Regions from separate parts of the Nocardioides aquaticus genome, predicted to be linked through region 3. Evidence: riboswitches for the same ligand, from Rfam matches in the RefSeq annotation. Region 3 holds a riboswitch; each other region holds the start of a gene.

Region 1 (5,458 bases), 1.4 Mb from region 3:
CGCGGCGCCTCCGCCGTCGAGTACGGCCTGCTCGTGGCCGGCATCGCCGCGCTCGTCGTGGTCGCCGTCTTCGCGATCGGTCCCGTGGTCAGCGAGGCCTTTGAGGACACTTGCGACACGATCGAAACCGAGAGTGGCGCCGCCGCCACGGCGACGTGCTGAACTGACCTCATCTCGCCGCCCGACGGCCCCCGCTCCCACGGAGCGGGGGCCGTCGGCGTATCAGGACCCCTCAGCCCGCGAGCGCGTCCAACCGGTCCCGCCACGCCTCGGTGAGGTCGGCCTCGTCCCACCCGAAGTCCGCCCGCAGCGCCCGGCTCACCGACCCACCGCCGTCGACGGCGTCGTAGAGGTCCACCAGGGCCTCCTCGCCACCGCGGTCGGCCAGCACCAGGCAGGCCACCCAGGCCGCCTCGTACGTCGCGCCGAGGTGCGTGGCGCCGGTCGCGAACTCCGCCTGCCCCGGCAGCGTCCGCGGCAGGCCGTCCTCACGGACCTGCTCGACGACCTGGGCGGCCGTCGTCGACAGCGGCAGGTCGACGTCGCGCAACGCGACGTAGTCCGCGAACCCCTCCAGCAGCCACAGCGGCAGCGCGCCGCTGCTGGGCGCGCGGGTGGCGACGTGCACGGCCTCGTGGCTCATCACGACCTGGGCGCCCTGCGCCTGCAGCTGGCCGAAGACGTCGGGGTTGAGGAAGATGTGCACCGGCGAGCCGGTGGGTGCGCCGTCGACGGCGGCAGTCACCGCGGCGATCGCGCCGTACGTGCCGGGCTCGACGCCCAGGGCGGCGTCCAGACCGGCCTCCCCGGCCGGGACCTCCACGACGAGCCGGCCGTCCCAGCCGGTCAGCACCCGCTCGACGACGGCGACCGCGCGGTCGGCCCGGGCGTCGTACGCCTCCGCGTCGGGCCCGGTGGACGAGGCGGCCTGCACCACCAACGTGGTCGGTGACGAGGCGACCTCGACCGGGCCGGTGAGCCACACCGGGCTGCGCCCGGCGCCGGGCCCGCTGCCGTCCACCGGCGCGAGGGCCACCACCCGGGTGCCGTCCTCGTCGGTGACCAGGTCGACCGAGGTCTCGGTGGAGGCGACGTCGCGGTCGTAGCCGGCGAAGCGCCAGGCGACCTCCACCTCGGCCCGCCAGCGGCCGTCGGCGTCGACCGGCGAGGTCTCCTCGACGTAGCGGAGGTCGAAGTCGACGACATCGATCGCACGGGCGTTGGCCACGACGGCGTCCAGCCGCTCCTGGGCGGCCGGGTCGGCGCCGAGGCCGGCCAGCGGCCCCGGGTCCCGGCGCTGCACCGCGCGCTCGACCTGCTCGACCGCCCGGGCGGCCGCCGCGCCGTCGGCCACGACGGGCAGCCCGGTCCCGGGCTCGGCCGAGCCGGCGACGTACCGGTCGGGGGTCAGCGCGGCCCAGGCCACGGCCCCGGCGACCAGCAGCAGGAACAGCACGAGGCCGGCCCTCCACCATCGTGGACGACCGGCCTCGCGCCGAGGCGTGGCGTGCTCAGCCAGGGCGGACCGCACCGGAGAACGGCATCGAGAAGACCGGGGCGATGGCGACGCCGGTGCCCGGGTTGGCCGCGTGCACGATCTGGCCGTTGCCGATGTACATGCCGACGTGGCTGACCGGGCTGTAGTAGAACACCAGGTCGCCGGGCTGCAGGTCGGAGGACGACACCGACGGGCCGGAGCTCATCTGGGCGCCCGAGGAGTGCGGCAGGCCGACGCCGGCGGCGCCCCAGGCCATCATCGTCAGACCGGAGCAGTCGAACGCGTCGGGGCCGGCCGCGCCGTAGACGTAGGCGTCACCGACCTGCGACATCGCGTAGCTGACCGCGGCACCGGCCCCGCCGGAGGCGGGCACGCTCGCGGCGGGCTCCTCCTCGGCCTCGGGCTCGGCCTCGGGCGTGGTGGAGCGGGAGACGGTGGCCTGCGAGCGGGCGGCCTCGGCGGCCTGCGCGGCGGCGAGCCGCTCGCGCTCCTCGGCCTCGAGGTCGGCCAGCAGCGCCTCGGCCTCGTCGACCTTGGCGTCGATCGTGTCCTTCTCGGCCTTGAGCCGCTGCTCGACGACCTCGACCTCGGAGGCGCGGTCCTCGGTGGCGCCGGCGCGCAGGTCGAGAGCCTTCAGCTCGGTGGCGTAGTCGGTGAACATGCCCTGCTGGAGCTGGTAGAACGCCGACATGGTGCTCATCTGCGAGACGAACGCCTGCGGGTCGTCGCTGACGACGACCTGGCCCATGGCCGAGAGGTTGTCGCCCTGCATCTGCTGCAGGACGGTGTCGCGGACCTGCTCGCGCACGGCCTCCAGGCGACGGTCCTGACGCTGCTGGTCGGACGAGAGGGAGTCGAGGTCGTCGGTGAGCTCGTCGAGCTCCAGCCGGGCGTCGTTGTAGCGCTCGGAGGCGATCTCGGCCTCGTGGTAGAGGGTGTCGACGCGGGACTTCACCTCGTCCAGCGTCGGCTCGGCCGCGGCGGGCGAGGACGACACCAGGCTGACGCCGGCGACGAGGGTGAGTCCGGTGAGGACGCTGGCAAAACGATGACGACCGTGCTGCAAAGCGGGCGGTCTCCCTTGTAGTCGTGACGTCTACCAGGTGAGCTGACGGATTCGGGCTCGACTGTGCCCTACCCCCGCCCGGCCGCACGCGGCCGCGCCAGGGGATTCACCCCAGGTGCTTGGTTCCCCGGCTCGCTCCCCGACGGATCGGTTCGCAACTCGACGCGGTGCCCGCCGCTGACCCTGGTGGTCGACGTCCTCGGGCACCTGAGCGGCCACCCTAACCTCGGGCCCGCGACCGACCAAACGTGCGTCCACAGGCGTGACGTTGGTCCTGAGGGGCCGATTCGAGGAGCTGCCGGGGTCAGGCCGACTCGACCTCGGGACCGTCGACGGGCTGCACCAGGCGCAGTGGCGGCACCAGCCCGCCGGCGGCCAGCAGGTCGAGCGCGCGCCGCTCCTCGTCGTCGAAGGTGAGCTCGGGCGGCGGCCCGAGGAGCACCGTCACCACGCAGTCGTGGCAGGCCAGTCCGCGGACCACGCAGGAGTCGCAGTCGATTCTCGTCGTCATGGGACAGAACGTCGCACCCGCCGCCGACAGCCCTCGCGCACCGACCCCACGGACCGCGCGTCCTCCGCACCGCTGTCGGTGCCGCGACCTAGCGTCACGACCGTGACCACCGCTCCCCCGACCCCGTCCCCGCGCTGGGAGGTCCAGCGCAGCCTCGACGAGCTCGGCACGCCCCTGCGCGACGTCACCTTCTGCGTGGTCGACCTCGAGACCACCGGGGCCTCGGTGCGCGACGGGTGCGAGATCACCGAGATCGGCGCGGTCAAGGTCCGCGGAGGGGAGGTGCTCGGGGAGTTCCAGACCCTGGTCGCCCCCGAGGGCTCCATCCCCGCCTTCATCTCCGTGCTGACCGGGATCACCAACGGCATGGTCGTCGGCGCCCCGCGCATCGAGGCGGCGCTGCCGGCCTTCCTCGAGTTCGCTGCCGGCTGCGTCCTGGTGGCGCACAACGCCCCCTTCGACATCGGCTTCCTGCGCCACTTCGCCAGCGCCCAGGGTCGCGCCTGGCCCGAGGTCGAGATCGTCGACACCGCCCGGCTGGCGCGGCGCGTGATCACCCGCGACGACGCCCCGAACTGCAAGCTGTCCTCCCTGGCCCGGGCGTTCGGCTCCCCCACCACGCCCGACCACCGCGCGCTCTCCGACGCCCGCGCCACCGTCCACGTGCTGCACGCGCTGATGGAGCGCCTCGGCGGCGTCGGCGTGCACACCCTGGAGGAGCTGCAGACCTACACCTCCCGGGTCAGTGCCGCGACCCGCCGCAAGCGGCACCTCGCCGACGGCCTGCCCCACGCCCCCGGGGTCTACCTCTTCGAGGACGAGCGTGGCCGCGTGCTCTACGTCGGCACCTCCCGGGACCTGCGCACCCGCGTGCGCACCTACTTCACCGCCTCGGAGAAGCGGAGCCGGATGGGCGAGATGGTCGCGCTCGCCGCGCGGGTGCGGGGCATCGAGTGCGCCACCCCGCTCGAGGCCGAGGTCCGTGAGCTGCGCCTGATCGCCCACCACAAGCCCGGGTACAACCGCCGTTCGAAGTTCCCCGAGAAGACCACCTTCGTCAAGCTCACCCGCGAGCCGTGGCCCCGGCTCTCCCTGGTCAAGGCCGTGCTGGAGGACGACGCCGACTACCTCGGTCCGTTCGCCTCCCGGCGCGCCGCCGAGCAGTGCCTCGACGCGCTGCACCAGACCTTCCCGGTCCGTCAGTGCAGCGGCCGGATGCCGGCGCTGCCCTCCCGTACGCCGTGCGCGCTGGCCGAGCTGGGCCGCTGCCTGTCGCCCTGCGACGGCTCCGTGGACCAGCTCACCTACGGCGCCGTCGTCCGGCGGCTGCGCGACACGCTGCTGCGCCGCCCCGACGACGTGGTCGACACGATCAACCACAAGATGGCCGCGCTGGCCGCCGAGGAGCGCTTCGAGGAGGCCGGCGCCCACCGGGACCGGCTGGCCTCCTTCGTCCGCGCCGCGTCCCGCACCCAGCGGCTCGGCTCCCTGGCCGCCTGCCGCGAGGTGGTCGCCGCCCGGCGCGAGGACGACGGGCGGTGGGCGGTCCACGTGGTACGCCACGGCCGGCTCTCCGCGGCCGGCGTCATCCCGCCGGGCGCCGACGCGCACTCCTGGGTGGACACCCTGCGCGCGAGCGCCGAGACCGTCGCCGCCCGGCCCGGGCCCGTGCCCGCGGCGAGCGCGGCGGAGTCGGAGCGGGTGCTGCGCTGGCTGGAGCAGCCGGGCGTACGCCTGGTGGAGGTGGAGGGCGAGTGGACCTGCCCGGTCCGCGGGGCGGCGCCACACCTCACCCGGCTCGCCCCGGGCCCGCGCGACCCGGCCACCGTCGGGCTGCCCTCACCGGCCGGCGTCTCCTAGGCTGAGCAGATGATCACCGCCATCGTGTTCGTCAAGGCCGACGTCGCCCGGATCCCCGAGGTGGCGGAGTCCATCGCCGAGATCGACGGCGTCTCGGAGGTCTACTCCGTCACCGGCACCATCGACCTGATCGCGCTGGTGCGGGTCCGCCACCACGACGACGTGGCCCACGTGGTCGCCGACCGGCTCAACAAGGTGCCCGGGGTGAGCGAGACCGAGACCCACATCGCGTTCCGGGCCTACTCCCGCCACGACCTCGAGGCCGCGTTCTCCCTCGGCCTGGACTGACTCTCAGGCCCCGGCGGCGGTGACCCAGGCCGCGAGCGTGCGTGCCGCGGCACCGGAGTCGATGGCCTGCGCGGCCCTCTCCACCCCGGCCGCGAGCGCGTCGGCGAGCTCGGCCGACGGGTCGTCGTAGACCGCGAGCGCCGCGCCGGCGTTCAGCACGACCGCGTCGCGCACCGGGCCGGTCTCCCCGTCGAGCAGGCGGCGGACCACCCCGGCGTTGTACGCCGCGTCGTGC
Region 2 (5,458 bases), 600 kb from region 3:
CGTCGGTGAGACCGGCGGTGTCACCGCCGACCGTGTCGGACGCGGCGGCGATCCGCTCCACCATCACCTTGCCGACCTGCTCCTCGACGGTGCCCTCGGCGTAGGCGATGTGCCACGGCGAGACCTGGTGGTCGCGGTGGGTGCGGCCGGTGACCTGGCGCGCGGCGATGCCGGAGAAGCGGGCCTGGTGGAAGACGCCGACCCGCGGCTCGGTGCTCGCCTGGTGACCGTCGGGGAGGGTCTCGCCGGCGTGCAGGCTGATCGAGGCGACCGTGGTGAACACGCAGACCTTCGCCTGCCCGGTCTGGAACCGGAGCCGCTCGGCCTCGGGGTCGAACCGGTCGCGGCCGTAGATCGTGGCCACCTCGATCCCGGCGTCGCGCAGCCGGTCGGCGATCGGGTCGGCGGCGGTCGCGACGAACTCGACCGAGCACGCCACCTGCCGCTCGGCCTGGACCTGCTGGGCGATCCAGTCGACGGTCGACTCGACCCGGATCAGTCCGGCCTTCTGCCGGAAGCGCAGCAGCGCGGCCCGCCCCTTCGAGACGCTGCGACCGCGTCGCGCGAGGTCCATCTCGCGGCAGAACTCGCCCCACTCGGCCTCGTACGCGCGCCGCTCGGTCGGCGTGAGCGCGACCGGCATGCCGGAGATCGGCACGGGTCCCCACGGCGCGGCGCGGTGCAGCATCGCCGGGGGCCGCTCGTCGGCGAGCCAGCCGCGGACGAGCTTGAGGTCCGCGGCGCGCCGCGCCGGGTCGGTGGTCCAGGTCGCGCCGGAGCGCCCCTGCTGCTCCACGCCGACGCCGTGGCGATCGAGCGCGCTGGCGAACGTCGCCCCGGGGTGCGCGGCCGAGGTCCACTCCTTCATCGGCTCGTCGAGCACCTGCGCGTAGGCCGGAGCGAGGTACGGCAGCTCCAGCGGCGTGTGTCCGGGCGTCGCGGTGGTCGCGATGACGAACGGCGCCGTGTCGTGGGGCTTCCCGTGCCCCGAGATCCTCGCCCAGTGCTTCCACCGCTTCGTCGTGGTCCGCCGCAGCGCGTGGGCCTCGTCGGCGATGATCACGTCCCACGGGTGGTCGGTGACCTTCTCGAGGCGGTCCCAGGTGATCACGACCCACTCGAGGCCGCCGTCGCCCAGGGCTGCGATGGTGCGGCACCAGTGGCCGATCGTGATCGCGGCGGGCCGGTCGGCGACGACCAGCACCCGCCGCGCGCCGCGGAGGTCGCCCACCGCCGTCGCCCCGAGGACCGCGGAGATCGTCTTGCCGACGCCGGGCTCGTCGGCCAGCAGGAACTGTCGTCCGCCCGCCTCGGCGCGCGCCGCGATCGCGTCGGCGGCCTCGAACTGGATCCGCCGGGGCTCGAGCGCGTCGGTCGGTGCGGGGGACGGCGTGGGGCTCTCCGGGTTCAGCGTGTTCTCGACGAACCGACCCAGCGTGTACGGACCGGGAGCGTACGGCGCGAGATGCGCAGGAAGGTCACGCCCGACGTACAGGTGCGACCTGACCGCCGGGTGCCAGGCGGCACCGTCGACCTGGGTCCCGTAAGGGACGTCGAGCACCCACAGCCGCTCGCCCGGCCCGGCGGTCGGCAACGGTCGCGGACGCTTGCCGCTGCGGCGGGACGACGTGCCGCGTCGACGCGCGGGGGAGGGGCGTCGGCTGGGCACCTCCCGACGCTATCGGGGCCGCACCCTCGTCGGAGGGCGGCTCGCAGGCCGCCCACCGACCAGCAGGTCGGGCCCGGCGGTCAGGAGCAGCGGGGCCAGGTGTTCGGCCAGGCCGACGCACCGCCCTGCGGCTTCCGGTCCCCCCACCCGCGGAAGGCGACGCGCTTGGCGATCTTGATCTGCTCTGCCCGGGTGGCCTTGTGGGGGTAGGCGTTCTTCGAGTAGTTGGGGCCGCCGTAGTAGCGCCAGGTCGACAACGAGAACTGGAGGCCCCCGTAGTGCCCGTTCCCCGTGTTCACCTGCCACCGGTGGGTGGACTCGTAGTGGGCGAGGCACTCCCACCGGTTCGGGCCGGTGTGGGCGTCGGCGGCCGGCGCGGCCACGGTGAGCAGCGAGGCGGCGAGCGCGGCGGAGCCCAGGGCCGAGACGAGCAGGCGTGAGGCGGTGGAGGCAGCGTGGATCGCAGGCATGTGGCCAGTTCCTTCCCGCGCCTGCGAGGTGAGCTGTCGGGCTGGAGCAGAAAGGTGCCCCGCCACCGCAGTGGCTTCGCCCCGAGTGGCCGCCGTCCCGTCGGGACGGGTGTCGGCGGCCGCGTGGAACCTGGGTCCCCCGCTCCTGCCCGTGGTGAGTATCAGCGGCGGCGGGCAGGATTCGGCGTGACCGTGCTGGTGTCGAGTTGTCGCCCCGCCCGGTGGCGGCAGCCCGGGCATCGTACGTGTGACCGCGGCCGAGCGCCAGGGCTGCGGGCGCCCCGCCGTCCTGCCGGTGCCGGCCGAGCGCCTCGCGTCAGCCGATGACGTCGCGCTCGAGCCGGGCGTAGCTGGTCTCCATGCCGTCGACCATCCCGGTGGCCAGGATGGCGTCCCGGGTCGCAGCGTCGGGGAAGGTGACGACCACCGCCAGCAGGGTGCCCTCGGGGACCGGGGTGAGCGTGAGCTCGTTGAGGGTGCCGTCGCCCGGCATCCCGATCATCTGCTCGGTGGTCACGGCTCGGTACGGTCGGACGGACTCCAGGAGCTCGCCCTCGAAGCCGAAGCGCTCCCCGGCGGTGCCGGCGGCCGGCTCCCACTCGTAGCGGTACTTCTCGCCGACCGTGGTGGCGACGTCGCAGACCGGCATCGTCCACCCGTCCGGCCCGAGGAGCCACCGTCGCATCAGTGCGGCGTCGTGGTGTGCCTGCCACACCGTCTCGATCGGCCCGTGGATGACTCGAGTGATGCGTGCCTGCGTCTCGGACAGGATCTGGCACACCGTGCCGTCCCCGGCGGCGAACGCCGTCAGGTCTGCGAGAACCGTGTCCATCTGGCCCATCGCCGCCCGCAGCCCCTCCTCCATGCCCATCTCGACGAGCTGCTCGAGCTCCTCGAGCGTGGCGAAGTAGGTCGTCGTGGTGACCCGCGACCCCGTTCCGCGCTCCTCGAAGAGGAAGTGCATCCGCATGGAGGGCATCTGGGGGTTCGGCTCGCCGTCAGGCGAGGCGAAGCCGTCGCGGACCTCGAAGCTCGTGAGCGGATCGACCGAGATCCATTCCCAGTAGCCGCCGTGGGTCTGCCCGTCCGGACCGGTCATCCGGTACGTCGAGCGTCCGCCGGGGGCGGCGTCGTGACGGGTGAACGTGGAGGGGTAGTCGGGCGGGCCCCAGAAGCGCTCCAGCTGACGCGGGTCGACGTAGACCTGCCAGAGGCGCTGCAGGTCGGCTGCGAAGTCGGCGACCACGGTCATGGTCAGGGACGCAGGGTCTCGGTTCACCGAGGTGATGGGCATGGCTGTCTCCAGGTCGGGTAGGTCGGTTCAGTCCTCGGCGAGCAGGGAGTCGAGTCGGTCGATCCGAGAGCGCCAGATCTCCTCGTAGCGGTTCAGCAGGGCCTGCGCCTTCTGCACCACCTCGGGGTCTCCGCGGATGATGCGTTCGCGGCCACGTTGTTGCTTGGTCACGAGACGGGCTCCTTCCAGCACGGCAACGTGCTTCTGGACGGCCGCGAAGGACATGTCGTACGCGGCCGCCAGCTGGGACACCGATGCTCCCCCCGCCATCGTGCGACGCAGGATGTCGCGGCGCGTGGCGTCGGCGAGGGCCCGGAAGATGCGGTCCACCTCGGTGTGGGTGAGCTCGAGTCGTACAACCATTTGGTTGTAGATTAGGTCGGACGCCGGCGACCGTCAAGGCCCCCGGCCGGGGGTGCGGTTGACGGCTGTCCGCTCGTGGCGCCACCGTGAGGCCATGGTCGGCCGCGCTGCGGCTGGTCACCTCGCCGGCCGAACGGCAAGCCGACCGGCTTCCGTCCGAGCCCGCCCGCAAGAGAGGTCACGTGACATGACCCGCGTCCGTATCGACCTCTTCAGCTCTCTCGACGGCTACACCTCGGCCGGCGGCAGTCCCGAGAACCCGATGGGGGAGGACTGGGGTCTCCTGACCACCGCCTACGTCGCGACCCGCACCGTCAAGGAGCGCGTCTTCGGCGACACCAGCGGCACGGGCACCACCGGTGTCGACGACGCCTACGCCGCGGCGTCCTTCGAGGGCATCGGCGCCGAGATCATGGGTGCCGCCATGTTCGGTCTGCACTCGTTCCCGGACGACCCCGGTTGGAAGGGCTGGTGGGGTGACGAGCCACCGTTCGGCTTCCCGGTCTACGTCCTCACCAGCACCGCACCACGGCCCGAGGTCGAGATGCGGGGAGGGACGTCGTTCCGGTTCCGCGACGCCTCTCTCGACTGCGTGCTCGCCGAGGCGAGCGAGGCCGCTGGCGCGCTCGACGTGCGCGTCGGGGGCGGCATCGGCACCGCCCGATCGTTCCTGCGTGCCGGCCTCGTCGACGACCTCCACGTCGCCGTCGCGCCCGTCCTGCTCGACCGCGGTCACCGCGTGTGGGAGGACCTGCGCGGGCTGGAGCGCACCCACCGCATGACGTCCGAGGTCGCCGAGAGCGGCACGATCCACGTCACCTTCTCGCGCTAGGACCGCGCCCGTAGCGACGGACGCCGCCTCCGGGGCGCCTCCCCACACCTCGCTCGCGCGGCATGCTGTCGTCATGGTGGAGGCGGACGCCGGGTCCGCCACGACGACAGGGAGGGAGCGCAGCAGGCATGGCCGAGTACCTCATCTTCTTCAACCAGCAGTGGGTCGGCGACCACGACGAGGAGTGGTTCCGCAGTCGCGGACCCACCTCGCGCGCGGTCATCGAGGACATGAGGGCCGAGGGTGTGCTGGTGTTCGCCGGCGGGCTCGTGGAGGAGCTCGACCAGGCCTTCAGTGCCGACGCCACCAGCGGCACGCTGACCCTCACCAGCGGGCCGTTCTCCGAGTCCGAGGAGTGGCTGGGCGGGTTCACGATCATCGACGTGGAGACCGAGGACCAGGCCCGCTACTGGGGTGGCCGCGTGGCGGAGGGATGCGGCTGGCCGCAGGAGGTCCGCCCGGTCAAGGGCGGCTCGATGCGCGGTTGACGCCGGGGGTCAGCTCGCGCGTCCCAGGCTGTGGGCCGTGGCCCGCGTCGATGCCTGCCGACGGTCGCGGTCTCGGAGGAGCTGCTCGGTGTACACCAGGCCGACGAGGACTGCGCCGAGGCCCGTGCCCGCTCCCATGGCGGACGACAGGGAGCTGTCCCACGCGGCGACGACGAGGAACGCGGTGACGACCGTGAACGCCGAGGCGAAGTGCGTCAGGCGGTCCACCACGTCTCTGCGGTGCAGCAGCTGCCAGGCAACGCCAGAAGCCCCGCACAGCGCCACGACAGCGAAGAGGTCCGAGCCGGTGAACCTCCCGCCGTGCCCCAGCTCGCCTGCCCA
Region 3 (5,458 bases):
GGTCCCGGTCCCGGTCCCGGCGGCGATCTTGTCGAGGGTGGCGGTGATCAGCAGGCCGATGGTGTTGCCGTGGTCGAAACCGGTGGTGGAAAGGTGTTCGATGAGCTCGCAGAACCCGGCCCCGATCTTTTCGCCGTAGGAGGTGCCGTGCTGGGCGGACTCATCGGTGATCGGGGCCCCGGTCGAGTCCTTGGTGTGGCGGCGGGGGGCGGTGAGGCGCTCGAGGGCTGCTTGCAGGATCCTGCCGTGCAGGGTGGGGATCACGAACGTCCCACGGAAGGTCCCATCACCCCGGTCGTTCAGCGAGAGGTAGCACTCCCGGGCCGCGTCGTCCTCCTCAGCAGCCAGATCGTCGCCTTCCGCGGCGTCCGCTTCCTCCTTCGCCGGGAGCATGTTCGCGAAGACCCGCCGAGCCTCGTCACGCAGCCGTGCCGCGGTCATGGGTCGGCCCTTGGTGTTCGTGGGGGACGACTCGCCGGTCGCGGTGAGGACGAGGGACTCCTCGGCTGCGGTGATCTGCTCGGCCGTCAGGGCCCTGGGGGCGCGCTCTGCGGCACGGACGAGGACCTTGGCCTGCGAGAGACGCAGGGTTCCGGCCTCCAGCGCACGGCGGGTGTGGTGGTACTTGGTCTGGAGCAGGCGGGCGATCCAGAGTCCGCCGCGCAGGACCTCGGTGGGGTCGCCGGTCAGCTTCGCCAACCACGCCGCGGGGTCGGGGTCTGCCTCATCGCCCACGGGGCCTTGCTGGCCGCGGTCGCGCGCCTCGGCGAGGACGGCGAGCTTGTAGGCCGCGACCTGCGACTCCAGGGCGGTGATCTCGTGGGCGGCGGTGGTCAGGTCTGTGTTCGACAACGCCGTGGTCGAGACCCCGGCTGCCGCAGACACCGCACCCCGGGCGTCGAGCAGGGCACCGGTGACACGGACCCCGGGACGTACCGGCGCCGGAGCCGGCACCCACGGTCCCTCACACCCCAGGTCGGTGTCCCAACCTAGGTCGCTGTCGGTGGTGGTGGTCATGGGGTCTACTCAAGCACTCGCCGCCGACATCAGTGCTGCTGAAACGGGGTTATCCACCCACGACAGAGCAACAGTAGAATAAACGTTCGCCAACAGTCCGCTACGGTGCTCCGCGCGGCCCCGGAGGTCGGTGCGGCGGCGCCTGGGGGAGGGGTCCGAGAGGCCGGATCGCGGTGGCCGGCAGCCAGCTCTGCCGCACGTACGGCCCGTCCCCCGCGCCCCGACGCCCGCCTGGGCGGAGATCACCCAGCCCTCCCAGCCCTGCGGTGTCGACCGCCACGACAGCAGCAGCCCCGGCACCCGGTCGTCGGCCCACACGCCCGTGAGCGACACCCAGACGTGCTGGGCGCGGGGAAGGACGGGCATGGACCCACGGTAGAACATGTGTTCGATCAGCGGCAGGGCGGACAGTCCGATCGCCTCTCGGGGGCACGGGTGGCGCGACCGACGTGATCTAACACACAGGTCTGGACCGCACAGGTGCACAAGGCACTCCCTGCGCCCGATCCGCCCCGACGACGGGCAGACATGCCCTGGATCCGGGCCGCGCGCCCGTTTTGATCCAGCCCCGCCGTCTCCTACGTTCTCCCGCGGCCCACCAGCAGGTGGGCCGCACTCCGCCGTCGCCGAGACCCGCCGCGTCGGAGTGCCAGCAATGACACGACGGCGGGTGCGGAGGAACCATCGTGGCGCCGCGACGCGGTGCCACCGGGGTGAAGCCGCCACCGGGCCCCACCAGGGCCCACCGGCGGCCGGGCACCTCCAGGCCCGAACCCGTCAGCTCACTTCGTAGGCGTCCGGAGGAACACATGTCTCTCGTTCGCACCAGCAGCACCCAGCGCCCCGGCAAGCACCGCGCCGAGGTCACGCACCACGGCCGCCGCGCGGCGGCCACCGTCGCCCTGGCCGCCGGCCTGGCCGCCGGGCCCGCGCTCACCAGCCCGGCCAGCGCCGCCGACTACACCGTCAAGTCCGGTGACACCCTGTCCTCGATCGCGCAGAGCATGGGCACGTCGTGGCAGAACCTGTACGCCGCCAACCGCGACGTCGTGTCCAGCCCGACCATGATCTACCCGGGCCAGACCCTGCAGACCGGTGGCGGCTCGTCGTCGGGCGGCTCCTCGGCCCCGGCCCCGTCCGCCGCGCCCAGCAGCGCCGCGTCCGGCGTCGTCGAGGCGGCCAGCCAGTACGCCGGCGTGCCGTACGTCTACGGCGGCGCCACCCCGTCCGGCTTCGACTGCTCGGGCTTCACCAGCTACGTCTTCGCGCAGGTCGGCAAGACCATCCCGCGCACCTCGTCGGCCCAGGCCGCCGCGGCCACCCCGGTCTCGGCCGGCAACCTGCAGCCCGGCGACCTGGTGTTCTACTCCCCGGGCGGCTCGGTCTCGCACGTCGCGATCTACGCCGGCGACGGCATGGTCTGGGAGGCGCCGGGCACCGGCGGCGCCGTGCAGTACGCCCCGATCTGGGACGTCGCGCGCTCGTACGGCCGCTTCTGAGCCGACCCGCGCGAGCACCGGCCCAGCTCCACGCGTGAGGGCCGGCTGAGAGCCAGGTGGGTCGTGTGCCCGGGAACGGTTGTTGGACCGTTCCCAGGCACACGACCCGTTCCCAGGGGCGCCGACCCGACGTACGTTGGCCCCGTCCGGCCCGCGACGGGCCGGCGCTCTCGGGAAAGGCACCACACTGATGAAGCGAGCCCTCATCCGGACCTCGGTGGTCGCGGCCGCGCTCGGCGCGTCCGCGCTGACGTCACCGACCTCCGCCGCACCCGCCGCACCCGCGGCTGCTGCACCTGCTGCACCCGCCGCCGGCTCGATCGCCGACGGCGTCACGAACGACGAGAACCCCGGCGTGCCCGTCGGGGCGTCGTGGACCGAGCACTACTTCCGGGCCGCCCAGGCCGGGTCGCCGACCACGGTCACGCTGCACGCCGACGTGCTGCGGCCCGAGGGCCTGGCGCCCACGGAGAAGACCCCGGTGATCCTGTCGGTCGGTCCCTACTTCAACCACGCCGGCCAGACCGGCCAGGAGACCGACGAGGTCCAGCCGAGCTCGCGCTTCGACGACCTGATCGACGGCGCCTCGTTGATGGAGCGCGGCTACACCGTCGTGCTCGTCGACAACCGCGGCTTCGGCGCCAGCACCGGCTGCCTGGACTGGATGGGCGCCGGCGAGCAGGCCGACGTGCGCAAGGCCGTGCGCTGGTCGGCCTCGCGACCCTGGTCGACCGGCAAGGTCGGCATGTACGGCAAGTCGTACGACGCCGTCACCGGCCTCTGGGGCGCCGACCTCGACCCGCGGGGGCTCGAGGCCGTGGTGGCGCAGGAGCCGCTGTGGAACATGTACCCGTACCTCTACTCGAACGACGTCCCGCGCGGGAACCAGACCGGCACCCCGCTGGCCTACAACTCGATCGCCTCCCTCGGTGGCACCAGCGGTGACACCGACCGCTACAACCAGGCCGCGGCCTACGAGCAGCAGCACCCCGAGTGCCTGGCACGCAACCTGCGCGACAACGTGAGCAACACCAGCCAGCGGGACCCGTACTGGGCGCTGCGCAACCAGGCCGCCAAGGCCACGGGCGCGCGGACGCCGCTGTTCGTGACCCAGGGGTTCACCGAGAGCAACACCAAGCCCGAGCAGATGGAGCAGTACCTGCGCAACCACGTCGGGCCGACGCGCGGCTGGCTCGGGCCGTGGGAGCACGTGCGCGGCAACGAGGTCGACCCGCGCACCGGAGAGCTGTCCCAGGGCAGGTCCGGGTTCTTCGCCGAGGTCGGCCGCTTCTACGACCGCCACCTCAAGGGGATCCGCTCGGCGAAGGACCCGGCGTTCGCGATCCAGGACAACGTCGGTCAGTGGCGCGCCCAGCGCACCTGGCCGGTCGCCGACACCACGAGGGCCGTCTCGATCGGTTCCGGCCGGTACGTCGACGCCGGCCCGGTCGAGGCGGCCGTACGCCGCGGCGACGCCACCGGCACCGGCCTCAGCGCGGCCCAGGCCCGGCGGGTGGCTGAGCTGCAGGTCCCGCCGACGACCGTGGAGCGCCGGGACGGCGACGTCGACCAGCAGGTCCGCAGCTCGCTGGGCACCGCCGCCGAGCGCGCCGACGCCGAGCTGTCTGTGGCCGGCCTGCTCCCCACGTCGTACCAGACCTGGTCGCGACCGGTCCGCCAGGAGACCCGGGTCACCGGGACGCCGCGGGTCACGCTGACGACCCGGGGCGAGGGCCAGGTCCACGTCACGATGTGGGACGTCGACCCGGAGGCGCAGACCGCCACCCTGATCAACGAGAACGTCGCCGAGCTGGGTGCCCGGGGCCGTGCCTTCGACCTCAAGGGCATGGACTGGACGCTGGCGCAGGGCCACCGGATGGCCATCGGCGTCGGCACCATCACCGGCGGCAGCTGGCGCCCCCTGCCCAGCGGGCGGGTCGTGACGGTGAGGGACGCGACCGTGCGGCTGTCGACCCAGTCGACCGCCGACGACGTCGCCACGCAGGGCGCCGAGTCGCCCTGGCTCGCGCGCTACCTCGAGGACAACACCATCGGCAGCGGCGACCTGCCGGCGGGGACGTTCCGGGTGCCCACGCCCTGAGGTAGCCACCGGACGGGGGTCGTGGGTCGGATGACGCGCTGGAGCGCGTCGGACGACCCACGACTCCGCCCCCGCCCGCTAACCTGCCGAGGATGCACCGCATCTTCACCACCAGCGTCGCCTCGGTCTACCCGCACTACGTCGCGAAGGCCGAGCGCAAGGGGCGCACCCAGGCCGAGGTCGACCAGGTCATCGCGTGGCTCACCGGCTTCGACGAGGCCGCCCTGGCCGCCCACCTCGAGGCCGGCACGACGTTCGCGGACTTCTTCGACCAGGCCACGCTCAACCCGGACGTGGACAAGGTCACCGGCGTGGTCTGCGGGGTGCGGGTCGAGGACGTCGAGGACCCGCTGATGCAGAAGATCCGCTACCTGGACAAGCTCGTCGACGAGCTGGCCAGGGGCAAGGCGATGGAGAAGGTGCTGCGGTCCTGACGGCGGCCCGCGCGGGTCACCCGAGGCGCGGCAGGTGGACGGTGAAGCGGGTGCCCTCGCCGACGACGGACCGTACGCCCACCCGCCCCCCGTGGTTGTCCACGATCGTGGCCACGATGTGCAGCCCCAGCCCGGTGCCCTGGATCGCGCGCCGGCGGGCGGAGGACCCGCGGAAGAAGCGGGTGAACAGCGCCTCGAGCTCGTCCTCGGGGATGCCCATCCCGGTGTCGGTCACCTCGAGCACCGCGTGCGTGTCGTCCTCGGAGACCCCGCAGACGACGGAGCCGCCGGCCTCGCTGAACTTGATGGCGTTGCCGGCCAGGTTGAGCACCACCCGCTCGAGCTGCCCGGTGTCGCCGCGGACGAGCACCGGGGTGTCGGGCAGGTCGAAGGAGACGTCGAGCCGC
Region 4 (5,458 bases), 1.2 Mb from region 3:
CGCTGCGCCCCTGCTCGAGCAGATCGAGAACCTTGCGTCTGAACTCTGCTAGATGACCTTGCCGCCCCAACTGGTTCCTCTGAGGGGTCAATTTTCAACCGTTGTTGACGATAACCTGGTCGCACACATCGCTGCCCCCAGCCCATTTTTGGGCCGGAGGCAGCAGACGGTATTGCAGGATTGCCCGGGGAGCAGCCCGGTTCAGCCTGATGGTTCTCGGACCTCCTGAGTCACCCTGGCGCGCGAATCAGAACCGGCCGTAGGAGCGGGCGACATCCCAGACGGGCGCGTACCGGACCGAGGTGCCCGTGCTCGCGGCTTCCCACACCATGCCGTCGCCGGCGTAGATCGCCACATGCGAGACCGAGCCGCCCGGCGAGTAGAAGATCAGGTCGCCGGGGCGCAGGTCGTCGCCCGAGATCGGGGTCGCAGCGGCCGCCTGCTCCGAGGAGGTGCGCGGGATTGTCTTGCCGGCCTGCGCGAAGGCAAAACTGGTAAAACCCGAGCAGTCAAAACCCGACGGCGTGGAGCCGCCGTAGACGTACGGGATACCCTCCAGCTGGCTGGCCTCGTTCAGTAGCTGCTGCTCGAAGGATCCGGCCGCCTGGTCGGTCCACCCGCCTCCGCCACCGGTTGAGGTGGGAGCTACCTGGCCGGCGGACCCGCCACCGCCGGTCTTTAGGCTCTGACCGGGGTAGATCGAAGTGGGGCTGGAGATGACGTCGCGATTGGCGCTGTAGAGATCGCGCCATGTGCTGCCGACCTCCTGCGCGATCGAGCTGAGCGTGTCGCCGGACTGCACGGTGTACGAAGGGTGCGCGCTTGCCGGGTTAGTTAGGGCAGGCACGGCCACTAGGCCGGCGGCGAGAGTGGCGGTGGCCAGCGCACGCCGGCCACCGCGCCGCTGGGCCTCGGCACGGTGCTTGCCTGCGTCCGTGCCGGTCGCTGAGATGGTGCCGGCCGCTCCGCGGGAGCCTCGGTGGCGGCTGCCCGGCTGTCGATCGGCGGTGATGGTGGACATGGGTGCAGAAGACATGGATCCTCCGGACGCCTACGAAGTTAGCTGTCGGGTTCGGGCCTGGAGGTGCCCGGCCGCTATTCGCGGCTTCACCCCGAGGCGCCCGTGTTGCAGGGCAGGGCGCCAGTGGTGGTTTCTCCGTACCCGCCGTCATGGACTGAGATCGGGCACCACCCGGCGCGGCGGGTCTAGACGACGCCAGAGGTGCAACCCACCAGACGGCAAGTCCTATGGAGGGTAGGAGATAAGGCCTGCTTGCACAAACACCCGGCGACGCACAGGACGGTCCTGAAGGCGGCGACCATGACGCATGTCACACGCGACTGAGCCTCACGGCCATCTTGTGTTGACTCGTGCACCGGCGATCGGCACGTCGGGATGGTTCGCACACCGCCTCGACGAGGCGGACATGCGAGGGCGGACCGCCGCGAGGGCAGCGGCGGTCCGCCTCACCGGTGGTGCCGGGTCAGGAGGCGAGTAGGTCCTCCATGGTCTGGATCTCGCCGGCCTGCGACTCTGCGATCTCCTCAGCGAGGTCGATGGCGGGCTTGTACTGGCCCTGCTCGGTCTCGGCTTCAGCCATGTCGATCGCGCCGCTGTGGTGCTCGATCATCATCTCTAGCCACATCGTCTGGAAGTCGCCGTCGGGGGCGTCTTCGAGTGCGGTCATGTCGGCGGCGCTCATCATGCCGGGCATGTCCATCTCGGCCGCGTCCATGCCTTCCATCGCATCACCGGTGTCGGGGACCGTCTCGTCCCAGTCGGTGAGCCAGCCCGTGAAGGTCTCGATCTCGGGGGCCTGGGCGGCCCTGATGTCGTCCGCCAGCTGCTGAACCTCGGGGTCCAGGTCACGGCCCTGGGTGAGGTCGACCATCGTGAGGGCCTGGGCGTGGTGCTGGAGCATCTCGGAGGCGAACGCGACGTCGGCGTCGTTGTGCTCGGTGGTGGACACCTGAGCACTCGTGTCACCACCGTCGGCGTCGTTGCCGCAGGCGGCGGCGGTCAGGGCGAGGGTGAGGCCGAGTGCGGTCGCGCTGATGGCGCGGGTCGTGCGGTTGCTAGGCATGAGGGTTCTCCTGAAGGTGGGTGTGGTCGGTCGACTGCGCGCCGCGCACCCGCATTGCGGGGGCGGCGGGGCTGCCGATCAGCACCTGATGACGGAGAACTCCCAGACCGGTGGCGGGCCGGTCCCCAGGCGGGAGGTGACCCACCTCGTCGTGCTCGTGGTGGCGGTGGGGAGGAGCGCCCAGAACCGTGGGGTGCGCCGTGTGCCGAGGGTGAGGAGCAGGAGTGCTGCGGCGGTAGCGGCGAGCATGGCGGCGCAGAGCATGACCATGCCGCCCATGTCGTGTCCGCCATCTTCACCAGACCCGGCAGCAGCCGGGTCGGTGACTGCGGTGAGGTTCCTGCCGGCCGGGGCCCCATCGGCTGGCTCGGAGGTGGCACCACCGGTGTCGCCGCTCATCGCAGCGTGGTCCATGTCGCTCATGACGCCGTGGGTGGACAGGGCGTGCATCCCGAGGATGCCGAGCACGAGGGACACGACCACCGCAGCAAGCAGGCCGGGCACGGCCCTGCTCCTGCTGGTGGTCGGTCGCACGGTGCTCACTCTCCTGATCGTACGTTCGCTGGTGCTAGGTGTTCGGTGCGCTCAGCCGAGGCGGTGGGTCCGAAGGCGCAACGCGTTGGTGATCACGCTCACCGAAGACAGGGCCATCGCGGCCGCGGCGATCATCGGCGACAGCAGGACCCCAAACACGGGGTAAAGGACTCCGGCGGCGATCGGGATCCCCGCCACATTGTAGGCGAACGCGAAGACCAGGTTCTGGCGGATGTTCGACATCGTCGCCGCCGAGAGCTGGCGGGCTCGGACGATGCCACCCAGGTCGCCGTTGAGCAGCGTCACCCCGGCGGACTCGATCGCCACATCGGTGCCGGTGCCCATCGCGAGCCCGACGTCGGCCGCGGCAAGCGCGGGGGCGTCGTTCACACCGTCGCCCGCCATCGCCACCACGCGGCCTTCGCTGCGCAGGCGCTGGACGACGTCGGCCTTGTGGTCGGGCATGACCTCGGCCTCGACCCGGTCGATGCCCAGGGACCGGGCGACAGCCTCGGCGGTGACCCGGTTGTCACCGGTGAGCATCACGACCTCGATGCCCTCCGCGCCCAGTGCCCTGACGGCTTCGGCGCTGGTCGCCTTGACGGGGTCGGCGATCGCCACGATGCCCGCCACGACGGAGTCGATGCCGACGAAGACGACCGTCGCCCCATCGCCACGGAGCCGGTCCGCCTCCACCAGGAGACCCGTCGGGTCGAGGTTGCGGGCGGTCATGAAGTCGGCGCTGCCCAAGGCCACCGTGTGTCCCTCCACGGTTCCGACTACTCCGCGTCCAGCGGGTGCGTCGAAGTCGGTGGCCTCACCGATGGTGATGCCCCGGTCGAGGGCTGCGTTGACGATGGCCTGGGCCAGCGGGTGCTCCGAGACGCGTTCGACGGCGGCAGAGAGCCGCAGGAGGTCATCGTCCGAGAACCTTGTGCCGCCCGGGTGGCTGTTGTCGGCGTGACCGATGTGGGTGACCGAGGGCTTGCCCTCGGTCAGGGTGCCGGTCTTGTCGACCACGAGGGTGTCGACCTTCTCCATCCGCTCCAACGACTCGGCGTTCTTGATCAGCACACCCATCTGCGCGCCACGTCCGACACCGACCATGATCGAGACCGGCGTCGCCAGCCCCAGGGCACAGGGGCAGGCGATGATCAGGACCGCGACCGCGACGACGAGCGCGTGCGCCAGTCGCGGGTCGGGGCCCACCAGCGCCCACACCGCGAAGGCGACCAGCGCGATCACGATCACGGCGGGCACGAACACCGCGGCGACCCGGTCGGCCATCCGCTGGATCGGGGCGCGGGAACGTTGAGCGTCGGCGACCATCGCCACGATCCGGGCCAGCATGGTGTCGCGGCCGACCTTCTCGGCGACCATCACCAGGGCCCCGCTCTGGTTGATGGTCCCCCCGATGACCGGGTCGCCGGTGGTCTTGGTGACCGGCATCGACTCCCCCGTCACCAGGGACTCATCCACGGCCGAGCGGCCCTCGGTAACGGCACCGTCCACGGGGACCTTCTCGCCCGGGCGGACCCGCAGCCGGTCCCCGATCTGGACCTCGTCGAGGGCGACCTCCTCCTCGGTGCCGTCCACCCCGAGGCGTCGGGCGGTCTTCGGGCTGAGGTCGAGCAGTGCCTTGATCGCACCCGAGGTCTGCTCGCGGGCGCGGAGCTCGAGGACCTGGCCCAGCAGGACCAGGGTGGTGATCACCGCAGCAGCCTCGAAGTAGACCGCGACCACCCCGTCCATCCGGAACGCCTCCGGGAACAACCCCGGTGCGAGGGTCGCGACGATGCTGAAGAGCCAGGCGACGCCGGTGCCCATCGCGATGAGGGTGAACATGTTCAGGTTCCGGGTGCGGACCGAGGCCCAGCCCCGGACGAAGAACGGCGCCCCCGCCCAGAGCACCACCGGCGTGGCCAGGACCAGCTGCGCCCACACCGAGACCTGGGCGTCGATCAGGTCGCGCAGGGCCGGGACCAGGTCGCGGCCCATGCTGAGGATGACGACCGGGATCGACAGCGCGACAGCGACCCAGAACCGTCGGGTCATGTCGACCAGCTCCGCGTTCGGACCCGTCTCAGCAGTCACCAGGACCGGTTCCAGGGCCATCCCACAGATGGGGCACGACCCGGGACCGTCCTGCCGGATCTCAGGGTGCATCGGGCACGTGTACTCCGCAACCTCCCCCACCGGCACCGGCCCGCCGCTCCCGGAGGTTCCTGGGGAGTGGTCGTGCGCGGTGTAGCGGTTTGGGTCAGCCTCGAACTTCGCGGCGCACCCCGCAGAGCAGAAGAAGAACGTCTCTCCGTCGTGCATGGCGGTGTGCCCGCTGGTGGCGGGGTCGACGTCCATGCCACACACCGGGTCCTTCGTAGTCACTGGTGTGTGCGCATCGCGGTGGATCGGGTGACTGAACATAGTTCGAAGGTACCCCCTAGGGGTATAGGTTTAAACAGTGGCCGCCCACGCCCGGGCTCACGGCCGTTGGCATCGAGTCTCTGGAAACCTGCCTCTGGCGCACAGAGGCCGAAGCCCTGCCGGCGCGGGTCCTCTCGGGCGGTCCCTCAGACACCGAGAGTTCTGACATCACCTCAGAGCCCGCCTGGAGCCGGCGTGGAACGAAGTCGACCGCAGCGGTTGGAGTACCGACCTGAGCGGTGCCCGCAGCCGATGAGGCAGGCCGCAGGTCCCCCCGGTCCGGGGACGAGGGCCGTACCGACCGGGCGACAGCGCGGGGCACTGTCAAACGATGACCCCCATCGTCCCCGCCGGCTCCGTCGTCATTGCCTACGACAGCAGCGGACGCTCCGCCGAGGCCCTCGCCTGGGGCCTCG

Evidence for each region. Region 3 has a riboswitch for cyclic di-AMP ahead of ENKNEFLB_RS14390 (C40 family peptidase). Riboswitches for the same ligand answer to the same signal wherever they lie in the genome.
Region 1: it holds a riboswitch for cyclic di-AMP, as region 3 does, so the genes downstream of both, ENKNEFLB_RS07530 (C40 family peptidase) here and ENKNEFLB_RS14390 (C40 family peptidase) in region 3, are expected to answer to the same signal.
Region 2: it holds a riboswitch for cyclic di-AMP, as region 3 does, so the genes downstream of both, ENKNEFLB_RS22560 (transglycosylase family protein) here and ENKNEFLB_RS14390 (C40 family peptidase) in region 3, are expected to answer to the same signal.
Region 4: it holds a riboswitch for cyclic di-AMP, as region 3 does, so the genes downstream of both, ENKNEFLB_RS08610 (LysM peptidoglycan-binding domain-containing C40 family peptidase) here and ENKNEFLB_RS14390 (C40 family peptidase) in region 3, are expected to answer to the same signal.

What each region holds. Positions count from the first base shown of each region.
Region 1 is NZ_CP075371.1:1,549,372-1,554,829, reverse strand. Features, by position in the region: gene ENKNEFLB_RS07540 (Flp family type IVb pilin) at 1-162, shown strand, start outside; gene ENKNEFLB_RS07535 (hypothetical protein) at 233-1,456, opposite strand; gene ENKNEFLB_RS07530 (C40 family peptidase) at 1,512-2,495, opposite strand; cyclic di-AMP (ydaO/yuaA leader) riboswitch at 2,578-2,724, opposite strand; gene ENKNEFLB_RS07525 (hypothetical protein) at 2,869-3,075, opposite strand; gene ENKNEFLB_RS07520 (DEDD exonuclease domain-containing protein) at 3,178-4,935, shown strand; gene ENKNEFLB_RS07515 (Lrp/AsnC family transcriptional regulator) at 4,945-5,223, shown strand; gene trpD (anthranilate phosphoribosyltransferase) at 5,227-5,458, opposite strand, start outside.
Region 2 is NZ_CP075371.1:2,367,893-2,373,350, forward strand. Features, by position in the region: gene ENKNEFLB_RS11440 (DEAD/DEAH box helicase) at 1-1,669, opposite strand, end outside; gene ENKNEFLB_RS22560 (transglycosylase family protein) at 1,750-2,139, opposite strand; cyclic di-AMP (ydaO/yuaA leader) riboswitch at 2,146-2,336, opposite strand; gene ENKNEFLB_RS11450 (SRPBCC family protein) at 2,456-3,433, opposite strand; gene ENKNEFLB_RS11455 (ArsR/SmtB family transcription factor) at 3,461-3,796, opposite strand; gene ENKNEFLB_RS11460 (dihydrofolate reductase family protein) at 3,984-4,628, shown strand; gene ENKNEFLB_RS11465 (YciI family protein) at 4,757-5,116, shown strand; gene ENKNEFLB_RS11470 (hypothetical protein) at 5,126-5,458, opposite strand, start outside.
Region 3 is NZ_CP075371.1:2,962,894-2,968,351, reverse strand. Features, by position in the region: gene ENKNEFLB_RS14395 (HNH endonuclease signature motif containing protein) at 1-1,017, opposite strand, end outside; cyclic di-AMP (ydaO/yuaA leader) riboswitch at 1,632-1,828, shown strand; gene ENKNEFLB_RS14390 (C40 family peptidase) at 1,827-2,516, shown strand; gene ENKNEFLB_RS14385 (CocE/NonD family hydrolase) at 2,707-4,617, shown strand; gene ENKNEFLB_RS14380 (DUF2200 domain-containing protein) at 4,710-5,051, shown strand; gene ENKNEFLB_RS14375 (sensor histidine kinase) at 5,068-5,458, opposite strand, start outside.
Region 4 is NZ_CP075371.1:1,784,661-1,790,118, reverse strand. Features, by position in the region: gene ENKNEFLB_RS08615 (transposase) at 1-91, opposite strand, end outside; gene ENKNEFLB_RS08610 (LysM peptidoglycan-binding domain-containing C40 family peptidase) at 248-1,021, opposite strand; cyclic di-AMP (ydaO/yuaA leader) riboswitch at 1,033-1,198, opposite strand; gene ENKNEFLB_RS08605 (DUF305 domain-containing protein) at 1,485-2,084, opposite strand; gene ENKNEFLB_RS08600 (DUF6153 family protein) at 2,163-2,627, opposite strand; gene ENKNEFLB_RS08595 (heavy metal translocating P-type ATPase) at 2,670-5,042, opposite strand; gene ENKNEFLB_RS08590 (universal stress protein) at 5,374-5,458, shown strand, end outside.